2 linked regions of the Pedosphaera parvula Ellin514 genome follow. The protein of the gene in region 2 interacts with the protein of the main gene of each other region in a pairwise test. Links are inferred from orthologs where the notes say so. Each region holds a gene or a part of one and is shown on either strand. Other genes may lie near its edges. The genes, in order: thrS and rplA.

Evidence for each region.
Region 1: the proteins of rplA (region 2) and thrS interact in binary tests that used the Escherichia coli proteins (3 or more experiments, as listed by UniProt). The link is inferred for Pedosphaera parvula Ellin514 from one-to-one orthologs.

What each region holds. Positions count from the first base shown.
Region 1 is NZ_ABOX02000024.1:70,825-81,975, reverse strand. Bases 4,794-7,741 are described here. They hold thrS (threonine--tRNA ligase), read left to right. Parts: upstream 4,794-5,313; coding sequence 5,314-7,170; downstream 7,171-7,741. Other genes in these bases: CFLAV_RS18205 (S46 family peptidase), read left to right, coding at 7,245-7,741; CFLAV_RS18215 (LURP-one-related/scramblase family protein), read left to right, coding at 4,823-5,302. Also shown: CFLAV_RS18230 (amidohydrolase family protein), read left to right, coding at 1-2,418; CFLAV_RS18225 (amidohydrolase family protein), read left to right, coding at 2,408-3,757; CFLAV_RS18220 (phosphatidylinositol-specific phospholipase C/glycerophosphodiester phosphodiesterase family protein), read left to right, coding at 3,800-4,618; more of CFLAV_RS18205, read left to right, coding at 7,742-9,317; CFLAV_RS18200 (hypothetical protein), read left to right, coding at 9,335-9,844; tig (trigger factor), read left to right, coding at 10,026-11,151. UniProt on the Escherichia coli protein: Catalyzes the attachment of threonine to tRNA(Thr) in a two-step reaction: L-threonine is first activated by ATP to form Thr-AMP and then transferred to the acceptor end of tRNA(Thr). The rate-limiting step is amino acid activation in the presence of tRNA.
Region 2 is NZ_ABOX02000010.1:134,570-145,678, forward strand. What follows is about bases 65-2,970. They hold rplA (50S ribosomal protein L1), read right to left. Parts: upstream 1,919-2,970; coding sequence 1,211-1,918; downstream 65-1,210. Other genes in these bases: rplL (50S ribosomal protein L7/L12), read right to left, coding at 133-522; rplJ (50S ribosomal protein L10), read right to left, coding at 679-1,191; rplK (50S ribosomal protein L11), read right to left, coding at 1,965-2,390; nusG (transcription termination/antitermination protein NusG), read right to left, coding at 2,402-2,950; secE (preprotein translocase subunit SecE), read right to left, coding at 2,964-2,970. In the rest of the region: more of secE, read right to left, coding at 2,971-3,221; tuf (elongation factor Tu), read right to left, coding at 3,520-4,710; rnhC (ribonuclease HIII), read right to left, coding at 5,026-6,015; mutY (A/G-specific adenine glycosylase), read left to right, coding at 6,058-7,200; CFLAV_RS10300 (superoxide dismutase), read left to right, coding at 7,346-8,146; CFLAV_RS32130 (choice-of-anchor tandem repeat GloVer-containing protein), read left to right, coding at 9,618-11,109. UniProt on the Escherichia coli protein: One of the primary rRNA binding proteins, it binds very close to the 3'-end of the 23S rRNA. Forms part of the L1 stalk. It is often not seen in high-resolution crystal structures, but can be seen in cryo_EM and 3D reconstruction models.

The sequences.
Region 1 (11,151 bases), on a different replicon or contig from region 2:
CGCAAAGAAGATACCTATCCCGAATCGCCGATGGGCGCGGTGGCGGCGGTGAGGCAGGCCTTCTTCGACGCGCAACATTATATTATCGAACAGGTATATCATCAGAAGCATCCCGACGTGCATAAGCGCCCGGCGTTCAATTTCAATGTGAGTCTGGAAGCATTGGCGCCAGCGACTCAAAAGCGGATGAAGGTGGTTTTCGATCCGAAGGACGCCTTGCTGGTGGATCGTGCGGCGCGCATTGCGCACGAGATGAATCTGGATTTTTACATGGTCTCGAGCGGCGAGGAATGGCGTCGCCCGGACCTGGCCAAAGCGGCGGGAGTGCCATTCATCGTTCCACTTAATTATCCCGCGCTCCCGAAGATGCCCAGCGATGATGATTGGAGCCAGGTGACGTTGGATGAATTGCGCGCGTGGGATTGGGCTCCGGAAAACCCGGCGGTGCTGCACAATCAAGGACTCGAGATTGCCCTGACCACTTCGGGACTCACCGAGAAAAAGGATTTCCGCAAAAACCTGCGACTGGCGATCGATCGCGGCTTGTCCGAAACCAACGCGCTCGCGGCGATGACGACCGTGCCGGCAAAACTTTGCGGTCTCGATAATTTGCTCGGAACCATCGAACCCGGCAAGCAGGCCAACTTCACGATCGTGAATGGGAAAGGCTACTTCGATCCGGAATCAAAGGTTCATTCCGTCTGGATCGATGGTCGGTTTTATCGCGTGCCCGGCGAATCTGCTGAGGAGGAGGAAAAGGAGGGGAAGCCAGCGAAGACACAGGAGCGCGAAGAAAAAGTAGCAAAGCCCACCACGCCGGAAGGGGGCGATCCCAACAAGATCCAGCCTGAATCTCCGGAGACGGGCGCTCCTGAAAAGACCAAACCAAAACCCGAGACAAAGCCGGAGACAAAACCTGAGATTGCCACAACCGAGCCAGGCAAATCAAAAGAGGATAAAAAGCAGGAGGAAAAGGAAAAGAAGCTGGCCAAGATGAAAGATCTGCAGAAGCGCATTGCCCATTCACCTTTGGAAGGGCGCGGCGCCATCAGCAATCCACCCGCCCTGCTAATCCGCGGCGCGACGATTTGGACCTGCGGTCCGGAAGGCCGGTTGGAGAATGCTGACTTCTATATCAAGGGCGGCAAAGTTGAGCAGGTTGGAACGAACCTTTTTGCCCACAGCAGCGTTCCCAAGGACACCACAGTCATTAAAGGTGATAACCTCAACATCACACCCGGCATCATTGATTGTCACAGCCACAGCATGATTCTTGGCGATGTGAACGAATCCACCCTGCCCTCTACGGCGATGGTGAGGATTGGCGATGTGGTCAATTCTGAAACCGAAAATATTTACCTGCAACTGGCTGGCGGCCTGACTGTGGCCAACCTGCTTCACGGCTCCGCCAATCCAATCGGCGGCCAAAACTGCGTCATCAAACTGCGCGACGGTGAAACACCGGAAGGTCTCAAATTCGAAGGAGCCATGCTTGGGATTAAATTTGCTCTCGGCGAAAACGTGAAGCAAGCGAACTGGGGTGACAAAGCCGTAACACGTTTTCCGCAGACCCGCATGGGTGTGGAAACATTTTTTGCCAACCGTTTCACGGCCGCGCAACAATATCTCAAGGCTTGGGCCGATTATAAAAAGTCGGGCGGTCTGCCACCCCGTCGCGATTTGGAATTGGAAGCCATTGGCGAAATCATCCAGGGCAAACGTCTCATTCATTGCCATTCGTATCGGCAGGATGAAATCCTGATGCTGATGCGATTGATGGAGCGGTTTGGCGTAAAGATCGGCACATTCCAGCACGTGCTGGAGGGTTACAAGATCGCCGATGAAATCGCGAAGCACGGGGCGGGAGGATCCACTTTCTCCGATTGGTGGGCCTACAAATTCGAAGTGTACGACGCCATTCCTTACAACGGCAGTTTGATGCGTGATCGCGGCGTGGTGGTTTCCTTTAACTCTGATTCAGACGAATTGGCCCGCACCATGAATTTGGAAGCGGCCAAAGCTGTGAAGTATGGCGGGGTTCCTGAAGAGGAGGCGCTGAAATTCGTTACGTTGAATCCGGCGAAACAGTTGCACATCGATAAAAATGTCGGCTCGCTTGAACCGGGTAAGGATGCCGATTTTGTTCTCTGGTCCAAATCTCCCCTGAGTTCCGAAACCATCTGCCTGGAAACCTGGATTGAAGGCAAAAAGTATTTTGACTATTCATTATCCCCTGCCCGCACGAAAGCCCTGAGCCAGGAGCGCGCTGATCTCATCGCCAAAGCCCAAAAGCTGGCCAAGCTTTCCGATGACGGCAGCGGTTCCGGTGAAGGCGGCTCGGATGATAAGTCTTTTTTCCATCAATCCCTTGAACACAAGTACGATGGCCATGTGCGGCATTGTCTCGATGAAGAATAATCTTTTAAGAAAACCGAGTCGGCCTTACCACCACGCATTGTGGTCGGCTGTCGCTGGTATCCTGCTGGCTTTTACTGCCAGCCGTGTTTCGGCTGAATCCATGTTGCTGAGCAACGCCATTGTGCACACCGTCTCCCACGGCACCATCACGAACGGGCAGGTGTTGGTGAATGGAAATAAGATTGAAGCGGTTGGCACGAATCTCACAGCCTCCTCAGCCAAGGTCATCGATCTCAAAAGCCAGCACCTTTATCCCGGGATGATCGCACTGGACAGCGCGCTGGGTTTGACGGAAATCGAAGCCGTGCGCGCCACCCGCGATATGAGCGAAGTGGGAGACTACCACCCTGAGGTGCAATCCTGGATTGCCGTAAACCCGGATTCCGAACTTATTCCCGTCACTCGCGCCAATGGCATCTCTCATGTCGAACCCGCACCGCAAGGTGGTGTGGTCGGAGGAGTTTCCGGAGTCGTCGCGCTGGATGGTTGGACGACCGAACAAATGACCATCAAACGTCCTGCCGCACTGCATGTGTATTGGCCGGAGATGAAGCTCGACACGACGCCCAAGGAAAAGTTCAAGGATCAATCCAAATACAAATCTCTCGAAGACCAGGCGAAGGAGCGCCAGTTGAAGATAAAGTCGCTGGACGATTTCTTTCTGGAAGCCCGCGCCTATGCGAAGGCACGGGAGGTCGCGAAAGGAAAAGGCACTGATTTTGGCATCAATCCGCCGTGGGAAGCGATGTTGCCCGTGGTCCGTGGAGAGATTCCCATCATGGTCCATGCTGATGAATTCCGGCAAATTAAAGCCGCTCTCCGTTGGGCCCAAACCAACCAATACAAAATAGTGTTGGTGAATGGGAACGATGCAATGATGGCTGCCGACATTCTTTCCTCGAGCAAAACACCGGTCGTTTTTGAACGCACCTTCGCGATACCGCCACGGGATTATGAAGCCTACGACGCGCATTATCGCACACCTGAATTACTCCGCCGCGCCGGCGTGAAAGTGGCGTTCAGCGTTGGTTCCGACAGCTTTCATGCCGCCATGGCCAAGAATCTTCCTTACTCAGCGGCCCAGGCGGTGGCTTTCGGTCTGCCGGAAGAGGAGGCGCTCAAAGGGCTGATGCTCTATCCAGCCGAAATTTTGGGCATCGCAGACCGGCTTGGCTCCATTGAAGCCGGCAAGGAAGCGACGCTTTTTGTTTGTGACGGCAGCATTCTAGACCTGCGCGCGAATGTGAAGCAAATGTGGATCGCCGGAAAGGAAGTCAGCCTGGAGAGCCGACACACCCGCCTCTACGAAAAATATAAGAATCGGCCTCGAACCAAATAGCTTTGCTCCCGAAATTCGTCGCACCAAAACCCGCCACAAATCATGAATACACTCTCCCCGCTTCGAACATTGCCACTTTTCCTTGCGCTGGCGGTTACACCAATCACCTACTCAGGAGCACAATCGACCAATCATCCCGCTCCACTCACCCGCGCCCATGCCCATAACGATTACGAGCATAAGCACCCGTTCTTCGATGCAGTCGAGCAAGGCTTTTGCAGCGTGGAGGCGGATATCCATTTAGTGAATGGGCAACTGTTGGTCGCTCACAATTCCAGGGATGTCGATCCAGCGAAGACTTTGCAATCGCTCTACCTGGATCCGATGCGCCAACGCATCAAGAAGAATGGTGGACGGCTATATGCCAACGGCCCGGAATGCACGCTGCTGATTGATTTTAAAACCGAGGGCAAAACCACCTATGCAGTTCTTGGCAAGGTTCTGGCCGAATACTCCGATATTCTGAGCGTCTTTAAAGATGGCAAACTGGAAACCAACGCCATCACTGTGGTCCTCACCGGCGGTTACTCGCGCGAAGCGGTCAAGGCTCAAGCCATGCGTTATGCGGTTTGCGATGGCAAAATTCCCGATTTGGAGAAGAATCCACCCGCAAATCTCGTGGCCTGGATCAGTGAGGATTGGAGTAAATTTTTCAAGTGGCAGGGCCATGGCCAGATGCCGGTGGACGAAAAGGAAAGATTGATTCAATTCGTCACCAAGGCCCATGAACAGGGTCGCCGCATACGCTTTTGGGATGCGCCTGACCGGCCCGCTTTCTGGAAGGAAATGCTGGCCGATGGCGTCGATTTGATCAACACGGACGACTTGAAAGGTTTTCAAACATTTTACAATTCAAGGTGATAAGGGTATTGCGTGACTACTTTCGTTTGCCAAAAGCCTTTGGATTCGTTAGTGTTTGACCATGGCAGCAAGCCAGAGCACAACTACGACATTTTAGCGTTCACGGAAAAGAACCCGTGGACGCCAACGCCTCGATTTTGCCTTTCGAGGCGTTTTTGTTTACCCGTTTAAGCAACCTGGAAATCTATAGATATGCGTTACGTCATGAAACAGAAGGTGTTCTCTTTTGGTGATGATTTCGTCATCAAAGATGAGCAGGGAAAGGAGGTCTTCTTCGTGGATGGCCGTGCCTTTAGCCTGGGCGACAAGCTTTCGTTTCAAGACATGAGCGGAAATGAACTGGCATTCATTTCTCAAAAACTTTTGTCGTGGGGACCAACCTACGAGATCTATCGTGGCGGAGACCTGGCTGCGGTGGTGAAAAAGCATCTGTTCACGCCCCTGCATTGCCGATTCACCGTCGATGTGCCCGGCCCTGATGACCTGGAAGCGCGGGGCAGTTTTACTGACATGGAATACACTTTTGAGCGCGGTGGCCGGAGGGTTGCTGAAGTATCAAAACGCTGGTTTTCCTGGTCGGACACTTATGGCGTCGAAACAACTCCTGACGCTGATGATATTTTGATTCTAGCCAGCACTGTCGTTATCGATTTGATCTGCCATGGCGATCGTAAAAACCATTAACATTTATCCACATGCAACAAAAACCTGAAGCTGAACGGAAAACTCTGGATGATCGCCAGAAAATGACTGACCTGGAACGCGTCCGCCATTCCTGCGCGCACGTGCTCGCCACCGCCATTCTCCGCCTTTGGCCGGATGCCCAGTTTGCCGCCGGTCCGCCGGTCGAAAACGGCTTTTACTACGATGTCGAACTCAGCCATCGCATCTCCCCGGAAGATTTCGAGAAGATCGAGGCCGAGATGAAGAAGGAAACCAAGGCCAACAATACTTTCGAGAAAGTCGTTGTAACCCGCGAACAGGCGATTAAGGATGCCCAGACCGGCCGCCTGGCTGCGTTGGGTGAACGTGGCACTCCCAGCAAGTTCAAACTGGATATCGTTCAGAACATTCCTGAGAACGAACCTATTTCGTATTACAAGAACGGAGACTTCCTTGACCTCTGCGCCGGACCTCACGTCATGCGCACCGGCAACATCGGGGCTTTCAAGCTGACCCACGTCGCCAGTGCTTATTACAAAGGCGATGAAAAGAATCCTCAACTCCAGCGCATCTACGGCACTGCCTTCAAGAATAAGACCGAGATGGAGGCTTACTTCACCATGTTGGAAGAGGCGAAGAAGCGCGACCATCGAAAGATTGGTCAGGAGATGGGACTCTTTGCCATTGATACGGAATATGTCGGCCCCGGTCTGCCACTTTGGTTGCCCAAAGGTACCATGATCGTGGAAGAATTGGAGAACCTCGCAAAGGAAACCGAGTTCGCAGCAGGTTATGTGCGTGTGAAAACTCCACACCTGGCCAAGGAAAAGATGTACAAGACCTCCGGCCACCTGCCCTATTATGCGGAGAGCATGTTTCCGCCGATGGAATTAAAGGAAAAAGGTGGAGACAGCAATGAGGAGGCGGAACGTTATTATCTCAAAGCCATGAATTGCCCGCATCATCACCGCATCTTTGCGGCGGAACCGCACAGTTATCGCGATCTCCCATTGCGCCTGGCGGAATATGGCACTTGCTATCGTTACGAGCAGTCGGGCGAACTGTTCGGTCTCATGCGTGTCCGTTCGCTCAACATGAACGATGCACATATTTATTGCACCGAAGAGCAATTTGCGGATGAGTTCAACGCAGTGAATGAAATGTATCTGAAATACTTCAAGATTTTCGGTTTGGAGAAATATCAGATGCGCTTCAGCACCCACGATCCAAAGCGGCTGGGCGACAAGTTTGTGAATGAACCCGAACTCTGGAAGAAGACCGAGGACATGGTTCGCAACGTGTTGGTCAAAAACAACATTAACTTTGTTGAAGTGCCGAATGAAGCCGCGTTTTACGGCCCCAAGATTGACGTGCAGGTTTGGAGCGCGATTGGCCGTGAATTTACCATTGCCACCAATCAAGTTGATTTCGCCGTCCCCGCAAAGTTCGGCCTGACTTATCGCGATCGCGACAATACCGAGAAAACCCCGCTCTGCATTCATCGTGCGCCACTCGGCACTCACGAACGCTTCATCGGATTCCTGATCGAGCATTATGCGGGCAACTTCCCGCTCTGGCTGGCTCCCGATCAGGTGCGTGTGCTGACTATTGGCGATGACGAAGCCTTGGTGAACTACGCCAAACTGATTGCCAACGAACTCCGCGCGAACATGGTTCGTTGCGAAACCGATTTTCGTACCGACCCTATCAAAGCCAAGATTGCCGAGGCCGAGCAGACCAAAGTCCACACCATGCTCGTCATCGGACCGCGCGATATGGAAGCTGGCAACGTCAGTGTGCGTCTCCATGGCAAAGGCAGCCTCGGTGCCAAGCCAAAGGGAGAAGTGATTGCTGACATACTGGCTTCAATCAAAGAGCGTCGGAGCTAATCCTTATTCTGTCCATGCGCCAGGCGTGATTCCACTCGCACCTGGCGCATTTGATTACTATACTGGAATTGCGCATGAAACGTTTGTTACTTGCCCTGTTGTCTCTCGCACTAGTCTTCGCGGCAAATGCCGATGAAGGAATGTGGCTTTTCAATCAACCACCTCGTGAAATCCTGCAATCACGCTTTCAGTTCGCTCCCAGCGATGCCTGGTTGGAGCACCTGCAAAAATCTTCGGTCCGCTTCAACTCTGGCGGCTCCGGCAGTTTCGTCAGTGCGGATGGGTTGCTGATTTCCAATCATCATGTTGGTGCGGACGCCTTGCAAAAACTAAGCACGCAGGAGAAGAACTTCCTGCGCGATGGCTTTCACGCACAATCCTTTGCAGAGGAGATAAAATGCCTGGACCTGGAACTCAATGTTCTGGATTCCATTGAAGATGTGACCAGTCGTGTTAACGCTGCCATACCAAAGGCAGTTGATGCCTCAACAGCCTTTCTAGCAAGGCGCAAGATCATTGCCGAAATCGAAAAGGAATCTCAGGATAAAACCAGCATGCGCTCGGACGTTGTCACCCTCTGGCAGGGCGGCGCTTATCATCTTTACCGCTACAAGCGCTTTACCGACGTGCGACTGGTGTTTGCGCCTGAACAACAGATCGCTTTCTATGGTGGCGATCCTGACAATTTTGAATTTCCTCGCTACGACCTCGATATCTGCCTCTTCCGCGCCTACGAAAATGGCAAGCCAGCCACGGTCACAAACTTTCTCAGATTTTCTGCCTCCGGCCCCAAGGATGGCGATTTGGTCTTTGTCTCCGGCCACCCGGGACACACCAGTCGCCTGCTCACGATGTCGGAGTTGGAAGGGCTTCGCGATGAAACCATGCCTTTCAATCTCAGCACTCTCAAACGTCTGGAGGTCCTGCTTGGCAATTGGAGTGCGCGCAACGATGAAAATGCCCGCCGCGCAAGGAAACTCCTCTTTAGCGCTCAAAACGCACGCAAGGCCAATGACGGACGCCTCGCCGGTCTGCTTGATCCGGATTTAATGAATCCGAAGTCAAAGGCCGAATCTGATTTTAAGACCAAGCTCGTTGGCCAGTCTCAATATGCAGATGCGCTCGCGGCATATGACAAAATAACCGAAGCTACCAAAATCCTCATGGCTCAGTCCCGACGACACGCGTTGCTCGAAGGCGGCCAGGCATTTAACTGTGACAGCTTCCGCATCGCCCGCACCTTGTTGCGTGCAGGTGAGGAACGTCCCAAGCCCAATGGTGAACGCCTCCGCGAATTTTCCGAATCGGGCAAAACGTCTCTGGAAATTGCGCTGTTTTCTGAAAAGCCAATTTACACCGATCTGGAGATTCTCACTCTTTCCGACTCGCTCACATTCCTCGCAACCCAATTTGGCGCGAATGATCCGCTTGTGAAAAAAGTTTTGGCTGGCAAATCACCGCGAGATCGTGCTGTGGAGTTGATCACTGGCACCAAAGTGCGCGACGTCGCTTTTCGCAAGCACCTCTATGAAGGAAGTGCAGCCGCAGTTACCGCAGCTCATGATCCCATGATCGAACTGGCTCGCCTGGTCGATCCTGACGCTCGCGCATTGCGCAAGGTTGCGGAGGAGCAGGACGAGATCAAGCAGCAGGCGCATGCTGCCATTTCACGGGCCCGCAACGCATTGCTGGGCACTTCCGGCTATCCCGATGCCACATTCACTCTGCGCCTCTCCTTCGGCACCGTGAAAGGTTATGAAGAAGATAAAAAGACGGTGCTTCCCTTCACCACCTTGGGAGGACTCTACGCTCGCGCAAAGGAGATGAAGAATCGTCCGCCATTCGACTTGCCAATCCTCTGGGAAAAACGCAAATCACATCTAAACTTGAAAACTCCCTTTAATTTTGTGAGCACTTGCGACATCATCGGTGGAAACTCCGGCAGCCCCGTGGTCAACCGCGCAGGTGAATTTATTGGCATTATCTTTGACGGCAACTTGCAAAGCTTGCCCTGGGATTACGCATATAACGACAAGCAAGGACGTGCTGTGTCCGTCGATTCCGCCGCCATCCTTGAAGCGCTGAACAACGTCTACGGCGCCAGGGAACTGGCGGGCGAACTGCTAAAAGGACGGCGCATTCAGTAAACCTCTTGCCTTAGCCGATGATTCACTATTATTGGGATGTATTTCTAGAGTTGATACGCACTCCGTTTCAGCACGTGGAATTAATTTGGGGTATTGTTCCGCTCTACTTTGGGCTCCTGTTGAATGAACTTACATCTGGTAAAGCGAACTTCCGCACCGCCATCCAGACTGGATTCAGCTTTCTCTGGGCCGCAGCGCAATGGCTTTATCCTTATTTCCGACCACACGCAACCGGCGCACGCCAGATCGAGTGGGGCTCGATGCCTGGCATCAATCTCGTGGTAACGATTCTGGTAATTGCCTTCGGTGCAGCCGCCCTCTTCAGTGGTATCCGGCGTCGATATCCCAAATATGGCTCCTTTCTTGGTTATACCCGCTTCAGCAACTACTTCATGATCACCATCTTTGCTATTCAGGCACATTATCCGGAGCTGGGGTGGACCTGGGATCGACTGATTGCCATCGCCCTCTTCGCGCTGCCTATTTGGTTGATCCTGCATTTCGGTTTGATGCCCATCCGCAAGTGATTGGGAAAACACCCGCCACTTCCTTCCTTTAGTGGATTAGACCGCGCTTTGCCTGAACATTTCAACCTGATAGCGCACTTGACGCCCTTTGCCGGGTTGGCTTACCCTTCCCGACTCGCTGGATGGCGAAAACCTATTATATTAGGAAAGCTGGTTTTGAGTTTAACGGAAAGGTTTGCTTGTGAACGTTACAGTTGAAAATTTAGCCCCATGCAAAAAGTTGGTTAGGGTGGAAGTCGAATCGCCGGAAGTTGACAAGGCGTTTGATTCCATGATCAAGGATTTCCAACGTCAGGCCGCGCTGCCAGGCTTTCGTCCGGGCAAAGCTCCCCGCGACATGGTCGTGAAGCGCTACGAGAAGGACATCCAGGACGAAGTCAAAAGGAAGCTCATCCCCGATGCCTACCGCAAAGCCATTGAAGAGCAAAAGCTCGAAGTAGTGGGCGCTCCGGACATCGAAGAGATCCAGTTCTCTCGCGGCCAGGCCCTCCAATTTGCCGCCACCATCGAGACCGCACCCGAATTCGAACTGCCCGAATACAAAGGCATCCCCGCGAAGCGCGAAACCACTCAGGTCACCGATGCAGACGTCGAACGCGCCATCAACATGCTCCGCGAACGTCAGACCAATTTCAACACCGTCGAGCGCGCGGCCCAGGCCGGCGATGTGGCCGTGGTCAATTACACCGGCACCACCGATGGCAAACCGCTGACTGAAGTCGCTCCCACTGCCAAAGGCCTTACGGAACAAAAGGGTTTCTGGATCAACATCGATAAGAACTCCTTCATCCCTGGCTTCGCCGATCAATTGATTGGCGCCAAGGCTGGCGATAAGCGCACGGTCAACGTCGATTTCCCTGCCGATTTCGTCACTCCTCAACTCGCCAATAAGAAAGGCGTTTACGAGGTCGAAGTCGTCGAAGTAAAAGAGAAGATTTTGCCAGCCGTCGATGACGCCTTCGCCAAGACTTACGGTGCCGAAAGCCTCGAGAAACTCCGCGAGGGCGTTCGCAAAGACTTGGAAAACGAGCTCACCTACAAGAAAACCCGCAGCGTTCGCAACCAATTGGTTGAAGAATTGCTCAAGCGCGTTTCCTTCGAACTGCCTGAATCTTCCGTCAATAATGAAACCCGCAATGTGGTTTACAATATTGTTCAGGAAAACCAGCAGCGCGGCATTCCCAAGGAAGTCATCGAACAGCAGAAGGATCAAATCTATTCTGCCGCCAATGACAGTGCCAAGACCCGCGTAAAAGCCGCCTTCATCTTCCAGAAAATCGCCGAGAAGGAAGGCATCAAAGTTTCCC
Region 2 (11,109 bases):
CAGTTTTGATTGTAAATCTTCTTTAATCTGCTTCTTCCGATTCAGTTTGCAAGTGTACCGGCGTAAAAATCAGTCTTGCAGGCGATTCAGGGCGGTAGGAATGAACCTACCGCCCTGAATATAAAAGGACGATTACTTGACTTCGACCTTGGCGCCAGCTTCTTCCAGCTTCTTCTTGGCGGCATCTGCATCCGCCTTTGGAGCACCTTCGAGCACGGGCTTTGGAGCACCTTCCACCAATGCTTTGGCTTCAGCCAAACCGAGGCCAGCCTTGACTTCACGAACAACCTTAATGACAGAGATCTTCTTGTCGGCAGGAACCGAGACGAGGATCACGTCAAAGGCAGTCTTGGCTTCTGCTGCAGGAGCAGCAGCGCCACCGCCAGCACCAGGTGCGGCAGCTGCGGCAACGGGAGCTGCGGCAGTAACGCCCCAGGCGGATTCCAGTTGCTTAACCAATTCTGCGGTTTCGATAACGGTCAATTTTCCGAGTTGATCTACGAGTGTTGCTAAGTCAGCCATGTTAACCTTTCAGTCTCGTCGCCATCCACGGCCATGGATGCATTAAGCCTACTGCCTGCAAGCCGACGATTTACCTTGTTGTTTGTTATTTTCGATCCCATCGGCTAGAATGGGACCGAAATCATTCGGGCTGCAAAAGCCCTAAATTATACCCTATTACGCTCCTTTGTCTACTCGGGCTTGCAAAACACGAGCTAGCTGGCTTCCTGGCGTATTGAGCAAGGCCACCAACGTAGAGGCCGGGGCTTGCAGAACGCCGAGCAATTTGCCACGGAGAACTTCGATGGACGGCAAATCTGCCAACGCAGACAAGTCAGACGCTTCCAATCGATTATTGTTCAAATAACCGAATTTAACTTTCAGCTTCTCAAACTCGCTGCTAAAGGTTTTAACGATCTTGGCAGCTGCAGAAACGTCCTTCTGACCAGTAATTACAGCAATCTGTCCGGTCAAAGCGCCATTCAAATCTGCCACACCGGCTTCCTTGGCGGCGATGCGGAATAATGAGTTTTTGACCACGTGGACCTCAGCTCCAGCCTTAATCAGGCGTTTGCGCAAATCAGTGATCGGTCCCACCTTCAAGCCTTGATAGTTCACCACAATAAAGAAGGGCGACGCATTCAGGCGGGAAAGATATTCTTGAGTAATGTTTTTCTTTTCAGCACGCATGTTCTTGTGAAATTAAGGGTTAAACAGTCGCCACAAACTCACGCAAATCAATGCGCACGGGCGGACTCATGGTAGCAGACAGCGTGCAGCTCTGGAGATAAGAGCCTTTTACGCTTGATGGACGGGCCTTGGCAACCGCTTCAATAACAGCACGGGCATTTTCCGCGAGTTGGGCGGGCGTAAAGGAGGCCTTTCCAACGGGAACATGAACATTACCAGACTTATCCAGCTTGAACTCAACGCGGCCCGCTTTAACTTCTTTCACCGCTTTGGCAGTGTCGTCAGTTACAGTGCCAGTCTTGGGATTAGGCATTAAACCGCGAGGCCCCAGCACCTTACCCAACTTACGAACTTCGACCATTGACTCAGGAGTAGCGATGGCAATATCAAAGTCAGTCCATCCTTCGACGCACTTTTTGATCATTTCCTCATACCCGACAAACTCAGCTCCTGCTGCACGAGCCGCATCAGCCGCGGCACCGTTCTTGGCGAAAACAAGGACCTTCACTGTTTTTCCACTGCCATGAGGCAAAGGAACTGTGCCACGAACCATTTGGTCCGATTGTTTGGGATCGACGCCTAGCCTGAAAGCAACCTCGACCGTTTCGTTGAATTTGGCTTTCGGGAACTTGGCCAACACTTCCACGGCATTCTTGAGGGGGTAGTGATTCTTTGCATCTACCAACTCGAGGCCTTTCCTATATCTCTTACTGTATTTCTTTGGCATTTATTTGAGCGGTGCAAACGAGTTATGAGCTCTCCCGCGGTTGAATTTAACCGACAATGTCAATGCCCATGCTGCGGGCAGTTCCAGCTACAACGCGAAAACCAGCTTCCTCGGAAGACGCGTTCAAATCTTTGAGCTTCAACTTTACGATATCCAAGACCTGCTTACGCGTTACCTTGCCAACCTTTTCCTTGTTGGGCGTCTTGGAACCGGAAGTAATTCCAGCAGCTTTCTTCAGCAGAACAGAAGCGGGTGGAGATTTGGTAATGAAGGTAAATGACTTGTCTTGATAAACGGTGATCACCACCGGAATGACGAGACCAGTATCTGCTTTTGTAGCCGCATTAAATTCTTTGCAAAACGCCATGATGTTCACGCCGTGTTGACCTAAAGCAGGACCAACGGGCGGTGCCGGATTTGCCTGCCCGGCAGGAATTTGCAATTTAATCTGTCCAGTAATCTTCTTTGCCATAAAATCTCTAATTAAGCTTTTTCTACCTGCCAGTATTCTAATTCCACCGGCGTGTTACGACCGAAAATATTGACCGTTACCTTCAACTTGCCGCGCTCGGGCTCAATTTCCTCAATTACGCCGCTGAAATTAAGGAACGGTCCATTATTGATTTTGACCGTCTCACCTACTTCAAAATTGACCTTCGGCTTCTCGCGCTCTTCCGAGTCAGAAATCTGCGACTTGATGGACTCGACTTCATCCGCTGGAGTCGGCGTAGGTGGCTCACCACCAACAAAACCGATCACCCCCTGGGTCTCTTTAATGAAATACCAAGGTTTCTCGATAATGCGCTTGTTTTCGTCCAAGAGCGCCATGTCAACGAAGACATAACCGGGCCAGAGCTTGCGGGTGGACACCGTCTTCTTCTGGTTGCGAACTTCAACAACCTTTTCCATCGGCACGAGGACTTCCTTGATGTATTCTTCCATCTCCTCGGCTTTAATCCGCTTCTCAATGCTCTCTTTAACCTTTTGCTCTTGTCCGGACAAAGTATGTATTACAAACCACTGGCTTCGCATAATGATATCCTTTTTATGAAACCCAGCGGACGAAACTTGCAAAAACAAAGTCAACCACAATCGTGAAGATGGCAATCAACGCGATGCAAATCATCACCACCAGAGTTGAACCTTTCAGCTCCGCCCAAGTCGGCCAAGTGCACTTCTTCAACTCCTCCCGGGTTTCCTGGATGTAGTTGGACAGCCGCAACAACTGGCCTTGCTTCCACAAAATCGCGAAGGCCACAACCGCTATGGCGATCCAGATATAAATAAAATAGTTATTATTCACAGTCTTTACACTTACGCTTACACTTGGCGGAGGGGGAGGGATTCGAACCCCCGAAGGCTGTTACACCTTAACGGTTTTCAAGACCGCCGCGATCGACCACTCTGCCACCCCTCCGACTTCAGTTTTGGCAGGGCGGGAGGGACTCGAACCCCCAACCGACGGTTTTGGAGACCGCTACTCTACCAATTGAGCTACCGCCCTACTCGTCTGTTTGAGAGTGGCTATCTCTAAGTTTCAAACCAGACAAAAAAGGAGGTGGGAGAATACTCTCCCACGCTCCATAAGCTCAAGCCAAAACTTAAACGACCACGTCACTCACACGACCGGCACCGATCGTGCGTCCACCCTCACGGATGGCGAAACGTTGTCCTTTTTCCATGGCGACCGGGGCAATAAGCTCGATTTCAACCGAAACGTTATCACCAGGCATCACCATTTCAACTCCCTCAGGCAAGGTCACATTTCCAGTGACATCGCTGGTGCGGAAGTAAAACTGAGGACGATATTTGTTGAAGAACGGAGTATGACGACCACCCTCTTCTTTGGAGAGCACATATACTTCAGCCTTGAACTTGGTATGGGGCTTAATTGTGCCTGGCTTGGCCAAAACCATGCCACGCTCAACTTCTTCCTTCTTGGTGCCGCGCAAAAGCACGCCAACGTTGTCACCAGCACTGGCCTTATCCAACAGCTTACGGAACATTTCAATGTCAGTTGCTGTGGTCTTGCGAGTCTCGCCAAGTCCTATGATTTCAACTTCGGTCATACGATTCAACTCACCGCGTTCAACGCGACCAGTCACCACGGTTCCACGACCTTCAATGTTGAATACGTCTTCGATGCACATCAAGAACGGCTTGTCGACTTCGCGAGTCGGCAGCGGAATAAAGGCATCAACAGCGTCCAACAAGTCCTGGATAGCCTTCTCACCTTCAGGCTTCGCAGCCATGGCGGCAGTGGCGCTACCACGAACAACCGGGGTCTTGTCGCCTGGGAATTGATACTTGTTCAACAAGTCACGAATTTCCATTTCGACGAGATCCAACAATTCCGGATCATCAACGAGGTCAACCTTGTTCAAAAAGACCACGATTGCAGGCACACCGACCTGACGAGCCAACAGAATGTGCTCGCGGGTCTGAGGCATGGGACCATCAGCAGCGCTGACCACCAGAATGGCACCGTCCATCTGCGCAGCACCGGTGATCATGTTCTTTACATAATCAGCGTGTCCAGGGCAGTCAACGTGAGCGTAGTGACGGGTGGCGCTTTCGTATTCCACGTGAGAAACAGCAATGGTTACTGTCTTGGTTTCATCGCGCACAGTTCCGCCCTTAGTGATTTCAGCGTAGGAGATTTTCGGAGCCAAACCTTTGCGGTTTTGCACTTCCACGATGGCGGCAGTAAGAGTGGATTTACCATGGTCAACGTGACCAATCGTTCCGACGTTGACGTGCGGTTTCGTTCTATTGAAATTTTCTTTTGCCATTACTCGATCTCCTGGTGTTATTTTTTACTTTTCTCTATTCAGCTTCTATTTAAATGGAGCCCATGATCAGGATTGAACTGATGACCTCGTCCTTACCAAGGACGTGCTCTGCCAACTGAGCTACATGGGCATGGCCATAAATGACCTTATAATCCTGACACACAAAAGCGACAAAAAACCATTCCCCAAGCTTTATTACCGAAAAAACTTGCCGGGGCTATGATTTTTTTCGTCTTACGGCCCAATGACTGAAATCGAAATTACTTGGGGTAATAACGACTGTCAATCGCTTTTTCATCACTTCTGTGCACTTTTTTAGTCCTTTTCTTTGTTCTTAGAAGAGGAAGCTCGCCGCCACTCGGTTTTTGGGGGTTCTGGCAACCCTTGCGCGCGCAAGGCCGTGCGAAAATGCATCTTAGCCACTTTCGTCAATTCCTCACTCCCATAACGGCTGACAAATTCTTTTGCTGCTTTGTCAACCAGAACAGAAGCCCCCTTGGGAAACCCCATTCCATACTGCTTTTCCAAAGTCCCTAGTCGGCTCACGAACTCATCTCTGGCTAAAATGGAAGCCGCTGCGACTGCTATATCCTCTTCCGCTTTATGCCTTTGCACCAACTCAACTTGCCGGCCCAAGTTCATTAACGCCTTCGCCACAGTATCTTTGCTCGCAGCAAATTGGTCGCTAATCGCCCGAATCGGAGGCGGTTTCATCATTTGCTGCCGTCCCATTAAATTCTCGATCACCCGTGCGTGCCCCCAAGCCAAAAGGGTATTTACACTCCTCATTTTCGCATAAAGCCTATTATATGCCTCATTTCCGATTGGCACCACAGTCGTCACACAGCCGGGGGTTTCGCGGATGAGTTCGGCCAGCTCCCGGATCTTCTTATCACTGGAAATGTTCTTTGAATCGCGAATCCCCGCCTCTTTCCATGCCCTCACGACCGATTCATTTACATACACCCCTGCCACGCACAAAGGCCCAAAAAAATCACCCTTGCCACTTTCGTCCACACCCAATCTGGGCGCCAGCAACTCAGGATTCAGCACCTCCTCGTAACCCAGCTTGGCCTCCTGTAAAATTTCAGGTTCCAGCACAAACTCAATGAAATCCTGCGTCCCCTTCCCCTGCAAAACGAGCTTCCCACTCTCGTAGAAAACCACATTGAGATCCTTTTTGGCCCCGGCAAATCGCGCGTACGGCACTTCCCGAAGTTCGAAGTCATGTGACTTCAAATAAACCTCGAGCGCCTTCGCTTGAGCATCGGTTAATTTGCAGGTATGACTGGTAATTGGTTTCACAGCGTTGTGTCATCCTATGGGTTTGCCTTAATCTTCGCAACTGTGAGCAGCAAAAGTGTCCGCCGCGCTAAACCGAATGTCGAGCCCAAGCCTTCCCAAAAGGATTTGAAGATCCACGCCCTCGCCTCCGCCCTGCTCCACTGGTTTTCACAAAGCGCTCGCGACCTCCCATGGCGCCGCACCCGCGATCCCTACGCCATCTGGGTTTCTGAAATCATGCTCCAACAAACCCAGGTCAAAACCGTCATCCCCTACTGGGAACATTGGATGCAAAACCTGCCCACCATCCAATCTCTCGCCGAAGCCGCTCCCGAACGCATCCACAAACTCTGGGAAGGCCTCGGTTACTACACCCGCGTTCGCAATATGCAACAAGCTGCGCAGGAAATCATGTCCCGGCACGACGGCTCATTCCCGAGCGACTTCGATTCCATTCTCGCTCTCAAAGGCATCGGACGCTACACCGCCGGCGCCATTGCCAGCATTGCCTTTAATCAACCCAAGCCTCTCCTCGACGGCAATGTCATCCGCGTCCTCACCCGACTTTTTGGCATCGCAGAAAATCCCCGTGACAAAATCACCAACGAACAACTCTGGTCCCTCGCCGAAGCTCTCGTCGTCTCTGCAAGCAATTCAAATAATAACAAGTCTCACCCCTCAGCCTGCTCTCATTTAAATCAATCCCTGATGGAACTCGGCGCTCTGATCTGCACCCCACGCCAACCGCAATGTCTCATCTGTCCCGTGCGTCAAGATTGCATCGCCCACCACACTGGCAAAGTCGAATCGCTTCCCAACCTCGGCGAACGCACTGCCGCAACCCAACGAAAATTCTTCGCCTTCGTTATCGAACATCAACACCGCTTCCTCGTCACCCAACGCCCCGCCGGTGTCGTCAATGCACACCTCTGGGAATTCCCCAACCTCGAAGTAAACCCCGACCTCCCTCATCCCACCCCGGCCACACAAATCGATCCTCTTCGCCTTACTTTACACTCCCCCACTCCACTCTGCACCATCAAGCACACCATCACCCGCTACCGCATCACACTCCAAGTCTTTCGCGCCACCCTCGCCAATCCAGACACTCAAACCCATTTACCTACTCAATGGAAGACCCTCGCCGAACTCCACCAACTCCCCTTCCCCAGCGCCCACAAAAAAATTCTGAAGAAACTCGGCTGACCTCTCAATTCCACTTGGCTCCCCCAAAACCCTCCTTCCCCGCACTTGCCACCCGCCACCCACATCGTCTATCTTCCCTCAACCAATTGACCTCTGGGAAACAGGGTATCCGCAGAAATCAGCTTTTAACCGAAAGGGTTTACTTATGATCACTCGACGCCACGCTCTCAAAACCACCGCCATCGCCACCGCCGCCTGTGCCACCATCCTCCCCGCACTTGCCGCCGACACCAACACCCCCATCGCCGCCGTCCCCACCAGCACCGCCCCCTTCACCCTCCCGCCATTGCCGTACGCCTTCGACGCCCTCGAACCCCACATCGACGCGAAGACAATGGAAATCCATCACGACAAACACCACGGAGCCTACGTCACCAATCTCAACAAAGCCCTCGCCGGCCACCCCGACCTCGAGAAAAAATCTCTCGAAGAACTCCTCAATAATCCTCACGCCCTCCCCGAAACCGTCCGCACCGCCATCCAAAACAACGGCGGCGGCCACTACAACCATTCCCTCTTCTGGCAAATGCTCAGCAAAAACGGTGGCGGCGAACCCAAAGGCGAACTCGCCCGGGCCATCGACAAATACTTTATGAACTTCACCGGCTTCAAAGACGAACTCACCAAGTCCGCCCTCGGACGCTTCGGCAGCGGCTGGGCCTGGCTCGTCATCGGAACAGACAAACATCTCTCCATCCTCTCCACCGCCAACCAGGACACCCCCATCTCCCTCGGCCTCGGCGCACCCGGCACCACCGCCGGTGCCGACGCCCTCAAGGGCCGCTACGGGACCAACCTCACCCACACCCCGCTCCTCGGCATCGACGTCTGGGAACACGCCTACTATTTGAAATACCAAAACCGCCGACCCGACTACGTCGCCGCCTTCTTCAACATCATCAACTGGGACTACGTCACCGACCGCTACCAAAAACTCGCCAGCTAATCACAACCACCCTTTTGGCTCGATAGGGCGGACTTCGGTGCCCGCCCAACTTCGCCTCCATACGCGCACGCGCCCCACAATCCCAATCCCACCGCCAGGCACGTTCTCTCGCGTAGGAGACGACGTGAGGAGTCTCTAACCTTGCTTCGCGATCCCCTTCGCGCACGCGACCCACGACTCCATCCAACCGCCAGGCCTCAATACCGCGTAGCATCCGGTGTGAGCCGGATCACATTTCTCCCCATGCAATCGCACTCATCCAACTCACCCTTTCCATTCAAAATTCAAAATCGCCATTCGAAATTTTCTGCGTCCGTCCACACGCCACACGCCGAAAACACGGCCCACGATCTAACCACTCCCCTCACCCCAACCCGCGCACGCGACCCACGACTTCCATCCAACCGCCAGGCACGTTCTCTCGCGTAGGAGACGACGTGAGGAGTCTCTAACCTTGCTTCGCGATCCCCTTCGCGCACGCGACCCACGACTCCATCCCACCGCCAGGCCTCAATACCCCGTAGCATCCCGGTGTGAGCCGGATCACATTTCTCCCCAGGCAATCACACTCAACCAACTCACCCTTTCCATTCAAAACTCAAAAATCGCCATTCGAATTTTCTGCATCCGTCCCCTCCGTCCTCCAACATTCCCAACAATTCCCCTCTCCGCCTCGTCCCCCGAGGCGCTATAGAAAGGGCTGAAAGCCCGCCCACGTTACAGCCCGGGGTGAAGCACTGGTGTCTACAGTGCTGAGCCCCGGGTAATGGTTGTTTCGAACACCTTCGGCCCCACACGCCAACCTGCTCCTCCCGGCCCAACCGAAGGATTCCACCACGCCAAAATCCCCTCCAACCTCGCCCCCGAGGCTCTATGGAAAGGGCTGAAAGCCCGCCCACGTTACAGCCCGGGGTGAAGCACTGGTCTTTACAGTGCTGAGCCCCGGGTAATGGTTGTTTCGAACACCTTCGGCCCCACACGCCAACCTGCTCCTCCCACTCCAACCGAAGGATTCCACCACCCCAAAATCCCCTCCAGCCTCGCCCCAGAGGCTCTATGGAAAGGGCTGAAAGCCCGCCCACGTTATAGCCCGGGGTGAAGCACTGGTCTCTACAGTGCTGAGCCCCGGGTAATGATTGTTTTGAACACCTTCGGCCCCACACGCCAACCTGCTCCTCCCAGCCCAACCGAAGGATTCCACCACGCCAAAATCCCCTCTCCAACCTCGTCCCCCGTAGCCGCCGAGCAACGGAAGGCGGAGCATCTTCATTCGAAATTCGAAACTCGCCATCCGCCGCGCCCACACATCTTCCATCCTATTTTTTAATGTCCTCGCTGCCCTTCGAGTCCCGTTCAAAAAATCGGATGCTGCGCGGGGTTGGTGTTGACAATGCTGGCAAAATAGCATTCCTCTATACAAAAGTAGTTGAAAACCATGCGCCGCGCGTGTGTAGTCAGCGGAGGATCATTCATGATGAAACATTTATTCGCAGGCCTTTTTTTCGCCTGCACCCTGGCAATTGCCCGGTCTCAGACACTTCAACCGGAGCCCGTGTTTGCATTCGTTGGCACCAATGGACTAACTCCGCAAGGCGACCTGGTGCAGGCTGCGGATGGCAATTTTTACGGCACAACGTCGCAAGGGGGCACCAATGGCTATGGGACGGTTTTTAAGTTCACTCCCTTTACTGGTGCTTTGACCACGTTGGTCTCTTTCAATGGCACCAATGGCTCCTATCCCCGCTCCGGGCTGACGTTGGGAAACGACGGCAATCTCTACGGCACGACCTATGACGGGGGGACAAATAACGCGGGAACAGTGTTTCGAGTGACGACCAGCGGCACGCTGGTGACTCTGTTTAATTTCTACGGATGGGAGTCTGGCCAGAGTCCCAATGGCCTCGTTCTGGGGGCAGATGGCAACTTTTACGGGACGACATACTGGGGTGGCTTTGACGGCGAAAATTACGTCAATTTTGGCACGGTGTTTAAAATCACCCCCGGCGGGGTTTTGACCACGCTGACATCATTCGCTGGCACGAATGGAGACAATCCTGCCGGTGATTCGAAGTTGACCTTTGGATATGACGGCAATCTGTATGGCGTGACCTATCGCGGCGGTGCCAGCAATTACGGAACAGTATTTAAAATTACGCCGAACGGAACATTGACTTCACTGGTCTCCTTCAACAACACCAATGGGGCATATCCACGTTCCGGACTGGCGCTGGGCAAGGACGGGCAACTTTACGGCACCACTTCTCATGGCGGCCCCGGTGATTTTGGAACAATCTTCAAGGTAACCACGAATGGAGCATTAACGACACTATTCTACTTCAATAATTCGAATGGCGCGTATCCGGTGGGGCCCCTGACGCTCTCAACCAACGGAAATTTCTATGGAACGACGGCGGGGGGAGGGAGCATCGGCCGTGGTACAATGTTCCAAATCACGACCAATGGGGCGATGACTTCTCTGCTTTCGTTTAATATGACGATCGGGGCATCGCCCAACAGCCGGTTGACCCTGGCTAGCGACGGCAACTTTTATAGCACGGCCCCTGGTGGCGGCCTTGGCGGCTATGGACTCGTCTTTGAAGTGACCACAAACGGGGGTCTGTCGACGTTGAAATCTTTTGTCTGCAACGGAGCCAATCCCAATGCGGCGTTGACGGTTGGAACAGACGGGAATTTCTATGGAACAACCTCAGCCGGCGGCGACGCTGGAGGTTGGGGAACAATCTTTCGAGTCAAAAAAACGGATAACTCGTTTACCACACTGCTGAATTTCGGCGGCCTGAACGGCGGAACTCCTTATTCCGGATTGACTCTCGGCAGCAGCGGCGAGTTTTACGGAACGACGTATCAAGGCGGCATCAGCAATTATGGCACGATATTCAAATATACAACGAACAAAGGGCAGACGATGCTTGCCACGTTTTACTCAACCAATGGAGCGAATC